DNA from 3 places in the uncultured Rossellomorea sp. genome. Region 1 is predicted to be linked to each of the others. Evidence: riboswitches for the same ligand, from Rfam matches in the RefSeq annotation. Region 1 holds a riboswitch; each other region holds the start of a gene.

Region 1 (3,079 bases):
TAATCGTTCCATCAAAATCACAGAAAATGATTGGATGACCCACTACACCTTTACCTCCTCTCCCCATAGGGATAGGGCTTTGCGAAGTTCACCATGAGTTTCAGCCGCCTCATTGAGAGACGTTCCTTTTAAAACAGCATCGATAGCTTGAACGAATGCTTTTCCTCCTCCACTTGCTCCGTCAGGGTGACCATGAATGCCCCCTCCTGCATTAATGACACAGTCTATACCGAAATCTTTCACCAAAAGCGGAACAAGTGCGGGATGAATGCCGGCTGAAGGTACTGGCAATGCCCTTTTCAAGTGGGCATCTTCCTTCGTTAACTCATGGCTTACGGATAGAACTTTGCTCTTCTCTAATGCGACACTTCCGTATGGTGATGGAAATAGTGAAAAATCGGCTCCGGCCATTCGTAATAATTTACCTAACCATAAAGAGTAGCTCACACCATATGCAGGAGATGCTGCAGCAGCCCCGGCAAAGGCAGGGTGGGCCATGATCGGCAATGCGATCTCATTGTCCTCTCTCAATTCCTGGAGAACATCGAGGCCGTAAGAAAATACATTGAATAATAGAGCCTGTGCTCCAAGCTCTTTTGCTTTTCTTGCTTTATCCCGTAATTGTGATGTTCTGCCTGTCAGATTAATTGCATACAACGTTCTCTTCCCTGTTTCCTCAAACACTTCGTGCAGCACTTTTTTCCCTAAGCTGACTCTCTCAGAAAAGGGTGTCAGTGGATTATCAAATAAAATTTCATCGTCTTTTACTGCATCGACTCCGCCTAGAGCCTGGGCTCTTAATTGATTTTCCAGGTAGGTGAGATCTCTGCCGATCACTCCTTTAAAGATGCTCATTAACAACGGTCTTTTATGTACCCCTGTTAACTCCCTGATCCCTTCAATTCCAAATCGTGGACCAGGATAGGTTTTTTTTAAGTCTTTCGAAAACTCTAAATCTACTAATTTCACTTCGCCATCCAGGGAAAGCTTACCGAATACCGTTGTAAGAATGGCTGGGATATCATTTGAATAGTTATACCCGGGATATCCAATCTGCACCTCACCCCGGGGACCATCTTCGCCTTCCCACTCCTTCACGGAAACGACTCTCCCCTTGTACTTGCTCAATTGTTCCTGTTCCAGAAGCGGCAAGTCCGTCCATGAACCGACCGTCAATCCCAAGGCAATCCCCTCTGCCTTTTTCTCGAATGAACCGCTCTTTCCCTTTAGTTGATAGGTTGCTATCACTTCACTCATTGTCGTATTGCCTCCTTATGAAAAAAAAGCTACTCTTAGCCGCATGTTGATTTCATCAGCTCTGCAAACAAAAAACCTCTTCCAGATAAGAAGAGGTTTGAATTCGTCACTCTTTCTTATCTGTCAGCCATATAGCTGCAAGAATTAGCACCGTGCTTAAATAAGTCGGTTGCCGGGCTTCATCGGGCTGGTCCCTCCGCCTGCTCTTGATAAGAATTTCATTATTCATTATTTCAGTTGGATTATTGCACCATTTTCAGCTTATGTCAATCCCTTTTGTGGAATAATTCTAAACTTTCTATACGTGAAATCGCTTCTTTTATCCGATCGTTTGTGGATAAAAGACCTACACGTACATACCCTTCTCCGAATTCTCCAAAGCCAACACCCGGAGCAACAGCGACTTTGATTTTTTCAAGTAGATAGGTTGAGAACTCTACGGATGTAAATCCTTCAGGCACCTTTAACCAGGCGAAGAAGGAACCTTGTGGAGCTTTTACATCCCACCCTATTTCCTGAAGACCAGAGATTAATAGTTTTCTTCTTTCTTCATATGTTGAAACTAATGCATTCACGCATTCCTGCGAGCTTAAAAGGGCGGTGGTAGCCGCTTCTTGAATGGCGCCGAACAGACTCACATATAGGTGGTCTTGAAGGACGTTAATCGCTTCAATGACACTCTTATTCCCCACTGCAAACCCCACTCTCCAGCCAGCCATATTATACGTTTTCGATAATGTATAAATTTCTATGCCAACATCCTTGGCTCCTTCTGTTTCCAAGAAGCTAATAGGCTTCCGTCCATCAAACCCAATCGCTCCATAGGCAAAGTCATGTACAACACAAATATCATGCTGATCGGCAAGTTTCACTGTTTCTTCAAAAAATGAGGTTGTAGCGATCGCACCAGTAGGATTATTAGGATAGTTAAGAAACATTAACTTTGCACTTTCTAACTCTTCACGAGACTGTTCTCGATAATCAGGTAGAAATCCATTTTCCTCACGGAGAGGCATTTTGATCATGCGGGCTTCTGCTAATGCTACCCCGGATAAATAATCCGGGTAACCAGGATCAGGCACTAATACACCATCACCAGGGTTCAATAAACATTGAGGAATTTCAACTAAACCTGCCTTTCCTCCGAACAGCACAGCTACCTCTGTTTCCGAATCTACTTTTACACCGTATTCACGGAGGTAGAAGGCGGCAATCGCCTCTTTAAATGACGATAAGCCACGGAATGGAGGATATTTATGATTCGATGGTGAAGCAGCTGCTTCTGTCAGTTTTTCCACAATATGTGGAGGAGTCGGCTGATCCGGATTTCCCTGCCCTAAATTAATGACATCATGTCCCTCTTCCACAACCGCATTCACTGTACTTGCAAGGGATGCGAAAAATTGTTCAGGTAATAAATCTAAACGTTTTGCCTTACTAAAGGTTTTCATATACTCACCCACTACATTTTTTTGAAAATTAATTACTTTCAAATTCTAGTCACAAATGATATAACGGAAAATAAAGAATGTAAAGGAATAAATTCCAAAAGTCTATAATGAGGTGAAGCAAATGATTCAAAAGATAGGTCTCGCACAAATGGATATTGTGTTCGGAAACCCTGAAGAAAACAAGAAAAAAGTAGAACAATGGGTTAAAAAAGCGAAGAATGACGGCTGTGATACAGTTGTGCTGCCTGAGCTTTGGACGACTGGATATGACCTTACAAGAATGGATGACATCGCTGATAACGGTGCGAAAGATTCATCTTCTTTCCTGACTTCTCTATCAAAGAAATATTCCATTCACATTGTAGGTGGTT
Region 2 (3,079 bases), on a different contig from region 1:
GATGAATACGTATGGTGCTCAAGCCTAAGAAATTAGATGTAACCAACAGGGTGACAGGAAAACTGAAAAATGGTGAAGTAGAACTATATTTGGATAATCAGCCAATCGGCAGAATGGCTTTACCTCTTGATGGATTAAGCATGGAGCCAAACTTTGAAGCAAAAGAAAATAAAATTTATCAAAGCTACACTTCCACGGAAGGCGATCAAGCAAGATACACAGATTGTGATGAGGGTGGCTGGTGTTAGAAATGCCCATGGTGCCAGATTCGACAATGAATCTGGCACCATTTGTATAAGCAGATAGGCAAACCACTTGCGCATTTTTTTATAAACATGAGAAAATATAAGTAGAAAGTGGACATCATCTCTTGTTATTTGAATATACTATCGTAATCTTATTTCTGAAAGATAAGGTGATGATCATGATGGAACTTGACGAAAAAGTAATCATTGTCGAAGGAACAACTGACAAACGAAAAGTGAAAGATATCATCAAAGAACCGATTGAAATTATTTGTACAAACGGGACCATTAGCATTACGAAAATGGACGAACTCATTGATGCATTATTGGAAAGGGATGTCTATATCCTCGTAGATGCTGATGATGCAGGTGAAAAATTACGAAAGCAATTTAAACGTGAGTTTCCTGAAGCTGAACATTTGTACATTGATCGTATGTACAAGGAAGTGGCAGCAGCTCCCGAGTATCACCTGGCGTCTGTCCTGATTGGAGCCAATATAGACGTTCATAAAGAATATTTAGGAAAAAGGATGATCTAGTTTTGATTGAGGTAAGTAATACCGAAGCATTAAACGATCTGATTGAAGGCCATACGCTTGAAGCCGTTTACCTTTATACACCGATGTGTGGCACCTGTCAGGTGGCAAGTAAAATGATTGACGTAGTGGAAAAGCTTCCGCAATCTTTTCATTTTGTGAAGGCCAACTTGAATTATTTGCCCCAATTTGCGGAAGAACAATCCATCGAAAGTGTACCCTGCTTGCTATTATTTAAGGATGGAGTCGAGTGGGAGAGGATTTATGCCTTCCAATCCGTGCCATTTCTATATGAAACCTTAAACAAGATCACTGATCGTTAGAGGGATAAGAGACCTTTTGGGAGAAGGTCTTTTTTATATGTCTCTTTCTAAACGATTTTCTTTCTACAAACGAAGACATATTTCTCGGGAAATATTGCGAATGGCATCATTTTTTGACTAGTATCCATCCAAATTCTTACTGTTCGACAAATTAGATGAATACGTTCAAAACATGTCGAGAAAGTATAAAAGGGAAAAATACCTAAAAGTGGAATTGTAATAATATAGAAGTTTCACTGGGAGGGTATTCATGCGAATATATTTAGAGGAATTAGTAGATCAGTGTCATTCAAGATATCACTTACGACTCTTATTTCCAGACAGCCCATTTGTTCTTCATTTTGATTGTGGAAAAGATTTGTACGGTATTTCTATTTCGAGCAAGGGATGCGATGTATTAGATGATTTGAGTGAAGACGCTCATTTCGTAATTGAAGGAATGGAGGAAAAAGTGGTTTCCCTACTCACAGGGGAAGAACGGTTGTCTCAACTGATCGAAGCCGGGGCACTTGAAATCAGAGGAGGGTATCGACCGCTTCTATTTGTTGAATCTGTCCTTTGGCTTACGAGGTCAAGGGGAAAAGAGCCGGTGAAAGTTTAAAAAATAATTGACACACTCTATAACCGATGATAGAATCTCTCTTGTAGCAAATTTTCAGAGTCTTTAACTATTTAAAAAAATTTAATAATCGATACTTTACTCTTATTAAGAGAGGTGGAGGGACGTGCCCTATGAAGCCCGGCAACCGTCAATGAAAATTGAAATGGTGCCAATTCACTCAAAGCATTTGCTTTGAAAGATGAGAGAAAGGATAGTCCTATATGATTATGCCTTTCTGCTTATCGCAGAGAGGCATTTTTTAATGATTTAGAAAAAGATAACCGGAAAATGCCAGCTATGTGCAACCATAATCTTGATTAAACAGGTCGTTTTACTCCGAAAGAAGGTGGAATACAACATGATTACCATTTCAGATGTGAAAAAAATTTATCAATCCAAATCGGGTCCAATTTCAGCCGTTGATGGCGTCAATATCGAGATTGCCCAAGGAGAAATTTTTGGAGTGATTGGCTATAGTGGAGCAGGTAAGAGTACGCTGATCCGCATGCTCAATGGTCTCGAAGTTCCTACAGAAGGAATAGTGGACGTAAATGGTCAAATCGTTTCCCGTGTAAAGGGTAAAAAGCTTCGGGAAGCAAGACAGTCCATAGGCATGATTTTTCAACACTTTAATCTCCTCTGGTCTCGTACAGTATTAGAAAATATACAGTTCCCATTAGAAATTGCTGGAGTACCAAAGAAAGAGAGACTCCATAGAGCCAATGAATTATTGAAGCTTGTAGGATTGGAAGGCAGGGGAGATGCCTATCCTTCTCAACTGAGCGGCGGACAAAAACAACGAGTGGGGATTGCAAGATCACTTGCTAACAATCCTGATGTCCTTCTATGTGATGAAGCTACTTCCGCTCTAGATCCACAAACAACTGATTCCATTCTTGATTTATTGGTGGATATTAATAAACGCTTAGGGCTGACGATTGTCCTGATCACTCATGAAATGCACGTGATTCAGAAGATCTGTCACCGTGTCGCAGTCATGGAACAGGGAAAAGTCGTGGAACTCGGGGATGTATTGGAAGTGTTCCGAAATCCACAAGAGCAAGTGACAAAGCGTTTCGTGAGAGAAGTCTCGCAAGTAAAAGAAACGGGTGAAACCATTGATCACCTATTGATGCAATATCCTAATGGGAAAGTGTTGAAATTTACTTTTGTCGGTGAATCAACCGAGCAACCGCTCATCACCACTCTGATAAGGAAGTTTGACTTAGACGTAAACATCCTTCAAGGACAAATCTCCCAAACTCAAAAAGGTGCCTATGGAACGTTATTTGTTCACCTTGATGGGGATGAACGGACCATTAAAGACGCATTGACGTTTGTTCAAACGCAACTGGTTCAAGTGGAGGTGTTAAG
Region 3 (3,079 bases), on a different contig from region 1:
TTTTTTTCCATTCTTCACCAGACTATAGATGATTCCGGATATCCAGCCTAAAACCACCAATACATATGCTGCTGTTGATAATCCAGGACTCACTTCTCCAGCTTTTAATAATGTGTTTAAGTTGGTCAATACAATGAATCCACCTACTAATACTCCCAGCAAATAAGGTTGCAGGATCCGAACCAGCCATGCAGCAAGGGGAGCAGCAAGTACGCCACCAATGACAAAGGCACTTACCCAGAACCAGTTGAATTGTTCCCAGCCGAGAAAGATGACGAATCCTAAAGTGGCAGCTATCGTGACGACAAACTCACTTGTATCAACGGTCCCGACTACTTCTCTTGGTGTTGCATTCTTGTTTGCCAATAATACCGGTGTATTGATCGGCCCCCATCCCCCGCCTCCGATTGCATCAAAGAATCCAGCAACGGCACCCAAAGGAAAGAGGAATCGCTTTTTGGTCAGGATTGTCTTTTTGCCAACTTCTTGTCTCCTTGAGCCTGATTGTGAGAAAAATAGAAATCGAATGAAAATATATATACCTAAAATCAATAGAAAAGTAGAAATATATGGCTTGATCAATCCCCCTGGAATATTACTGAGAAATGCTGCACCAATAAAGGCACTTATGGCACCCGGGATTAATAACAACACCGCCATTCGTTTATTGACATTCCCAAATTTAAAATGTGATATTCCTGAAGCTGCCGTTGTCGCAATTTCAGACATATGAATGGAGGCTGAAGCGACAGCAGGGGCAACTCCGTAAGCTAATAAAAGTGAAGATGATGTTAAACCAAACGCCATACCCAGTGATCCATCCACTAACTGTGCAAAGAAACCTACAAGTGCAAAGATGATTAATTTTCTCATTTCGTTCCCTCTTTCTGATCTATTATTTATATTGGAATACTCGGAATTAAACCTAAAAAAAAGGCACTAAACCTGTATTAGGTTTAGAGCCTTTGGTTTTCCAATCAGCTCAAGCATTATTCCATTAAAAAACCTCTCCCAATAAGGAGAGGAATGGTTGATTCATTCAGCTCTTCCTTATCTTCCAGGCAATTTGCCTGCTGGACTTAGCACCTTCAATACATAGAGGTTGCTGCGGGATCATCAGACCAGTTTCTTCCCCCGGCTCTTCATAAGGATATGTTAAAACATAATTTATCTTAATATTCTTTCAATGTCAACACCTTTTCAAGCATTATATGCGTGTCAGACAAAATAATTCCTACTTGACAGGTAAACTTTATCTGAATTAAGATAAATTAAATCCCTTCCATATCCCCTATGCTCATTGGAAAACCAAAGGCACCCCACAATGCCTATGGTTTATTTTTTTGCTCTGTTTTCTAAATCATCTTGATTTTTTTGAAGGAGGAAGATCATGATTTCCAATCTGAACCAACTCAATCAAAGAAAAGTAATTCTTCATATTCTCGAAGCTGCCTTGCCAGAAATAAAAAAGGACCTGCACCGATTATCTCATTCACAACTTCTGGAGTATTACGAAAAAGAAATTCATACCCAACATCCACATTGTGGACTTCAATCGATCCACTTTCAATCATAACGACTCACATAAAAGAAAGCTCAGCCATCCTCTTGGCTGAGCTTTCTTTATGAGCCTTATACACTTACTTTCACCGGAGTGGCAACCCAATGACCTTTTGAGACTTCTACCAGCTCGGAATTCTCTAACTGATATTTGTCTTCATCCGTTTGCTCCTCTAGTAAGACACGTTCTTTTTGCTTCTCGATCTTTGGATCGGGGATTGGGATGGCAGAAAGCAATGATTTGGTGTACGGGTGCTTAGGATTGGAGTATAACTCTTCGCTGTCAGCCAGCTCTACAATTTTTCCTGCGTACATTACAGCAACCCGGTCACTAATATGCTTGACCATTGAGAGATCATGGGCAATAAATAAATAGGTAAGTCCGAGGCGTTGCTGCAGATCCTCTAATAGGTCTACAATTTGCGATTGAATCGAAACATCGAGAGCTGATAACGGCTCATCGCATACGATGAATTTCGGCTCTACGGCTAATGCACGGGCGATTCCGATCCTCTGCCTTTGTCCCCCAGAGAATTCATGTGGATAACGCTTTGCATGGGAGGCACTCAGTCCTACCATTTCCAATAGTTCCTCTACCCGATCTTTCCGTTCCTTCTTAGTCTTATAAAGACCGTGGATATCCAGCGCATGGCCAATAATATCAAGTACTTTGAATCTTGGATTAAGGGAAGCATATGGATCCTGAAAGATCATTTGCATATGGCGGCGCATCGCCTTCATTTCTCTTTTATTCATTCTGTTCACGGACATTCCTTGATAATAGACGTCACCTGCAGTAGGTTCATGAAGGCGAAGAATCGCTCTCCCCGTTGTGGATTTTCCAGAGCCTGATTCTCCTACAAGACCAAGAGTCTCCCCTTCCAGAATAAAGAAAGAGATATCATCCACTGCTTTAAGACGATTTCCTTTCCCCAGATCAAAGTGCTGTTGAAGAGACTTCACTTCAAGCAAGGGTCTTTCGCTCCTTGCTTGAAGTGGTGTCGGCTTCTTCTTTTTTTCTTCGTCGAGACGTGGCAAGGCATTCAGGAGCTTTAATGTATACGGATGTTTGGGCATTTCAAAAATCTCTTCAGTGGTTCCGGATTCCACAATCTCGCCTTCCTTCATCACTATCACCCGATCACACATTCCTGCCACCACACCAAGATCATGGGTGATCAAAATGATGGATGTACCGAAACGTTCCTGCATGTGCTTCATAACGTTGAGGATCTGCTTTTGTATCGTAACGTCCAAGGCGGTTGTTGGTTCATCGGCGATTAACAAGGTTGGCCGGCATGCGAGGGCGATGGCAATCATGACTCTCTGTCTCATACCACCGGAAAATTCGTGGGGATACTGATTATAACGCTCTGCACTATTGCGGATTCCCACTAATTTCAAAATTCCAATGGCTTCGGTTTTCGCTTCACTGCTGGACAAACCCTGATGCTTCATCAAGCTTTCGGCAATTTGTTTGCCAATTCGAATCGTCGGGTTCAAAGAGGTCATTGGATCC

Evidence for each region. Region 1 has a riboswitch for S-adenosylmethionine ahead of Q1B03_RS08745 (2,3-diketo-5-methylthiopentyl-1-phosphate enolase). Riboswitches for the same ligand answer to the same signal wherever they lie in the genome.
Region 2: it holds a riboswitch for S-adenosylmethionine, as region 1 does, so the genes downstream of both, Q1B03_RS16350 (methionine ABC transporter ATP-binding protein) here and Q1B03_RS08745 (2,3-diketo-5-methylthiopentyl-1-phosphate enolase) in region 1, are expected to answer to the same signal.
Region 3: it holds a riboswitch for S-adenosylmethionine, as region 1 does, so the genes downstream of both, Q1B03_RS15805 (sulfite exporter TauE/SafE family protein) here and Q1B03_RS08745 (2,3-diketo-5-methylthiopentyl-1-phosphate enolase) in region 1, are expected to answer to the same signal.

The regions. Positions count from the first base shown of each region.
Region 1 covers NZ_CANKZT010000002.1:360,706-363,784, reverse strand. Annotated here, with positions in the region: gene Q1B03_RS08750 (2-hydroxy-3-keto-5-methylthiopentenyl-1-phosphate phosphatase) at 1-43, opposite strand, end outside; gene Q1B03_RS08745 (2,3-diketo-5-methylthiopentyl-1-phosphate enolase) at 43-1,257, opposite strand; SAM riboswitch class I at 1,371-1,473, opposite strand; gene Q1B03_RS08740 (pyridoxal phosphate-dependent aminotransferase) at 1,524-2,708, opposite strand; gene Q1B03_RS08735 (carbon-nitrogen family hydrolase) at 2,830-3,079, shown strand, end outside.
Region 2 covers NZ_CANKZT010000004.1:380,711-383,789, forward strand. Annotated here, with positions in the region: gene Q1B03_RS16330 (YusG family protein) at 12-248, shown strand; gene Q1B03_RS16335 (toprim domain-containing protein) at 425-784, shown strand; gene Q1B03_RS16340 (thioredoxin family protein) at 787-1,104, shown strand; gene Q1B03_RS16345 (SCP2 sterol-binding domain-containing protein) at 1,355-1,705, shown strand; SAM riboswitch class I at 1,805-1,911, shown strand; gene Q1B03_RS16350 (methionine ABC transporter ATP-binding protein) at 2,064-3,079, shown strand, end outside.
Region 3 covers NZ_CANKZT010000004.1:266,438-269,516, reverse strand. Annotated here, with positions in the region: gene Q1B03_RS15805 (sulfite exporter TauE/SafE family protein) at 1-873, opposite strand, end outside; SAM riboswitch class I at 1,048-1,151, opposite strand; gene Q1B03_RS15800 (hypothetical protein) at 1,391-1,576, shown strand; gene Q1B03_RS15795 (ABC transporter ATP-binding protein) at 1,633-3,079, opposite strand, start outside.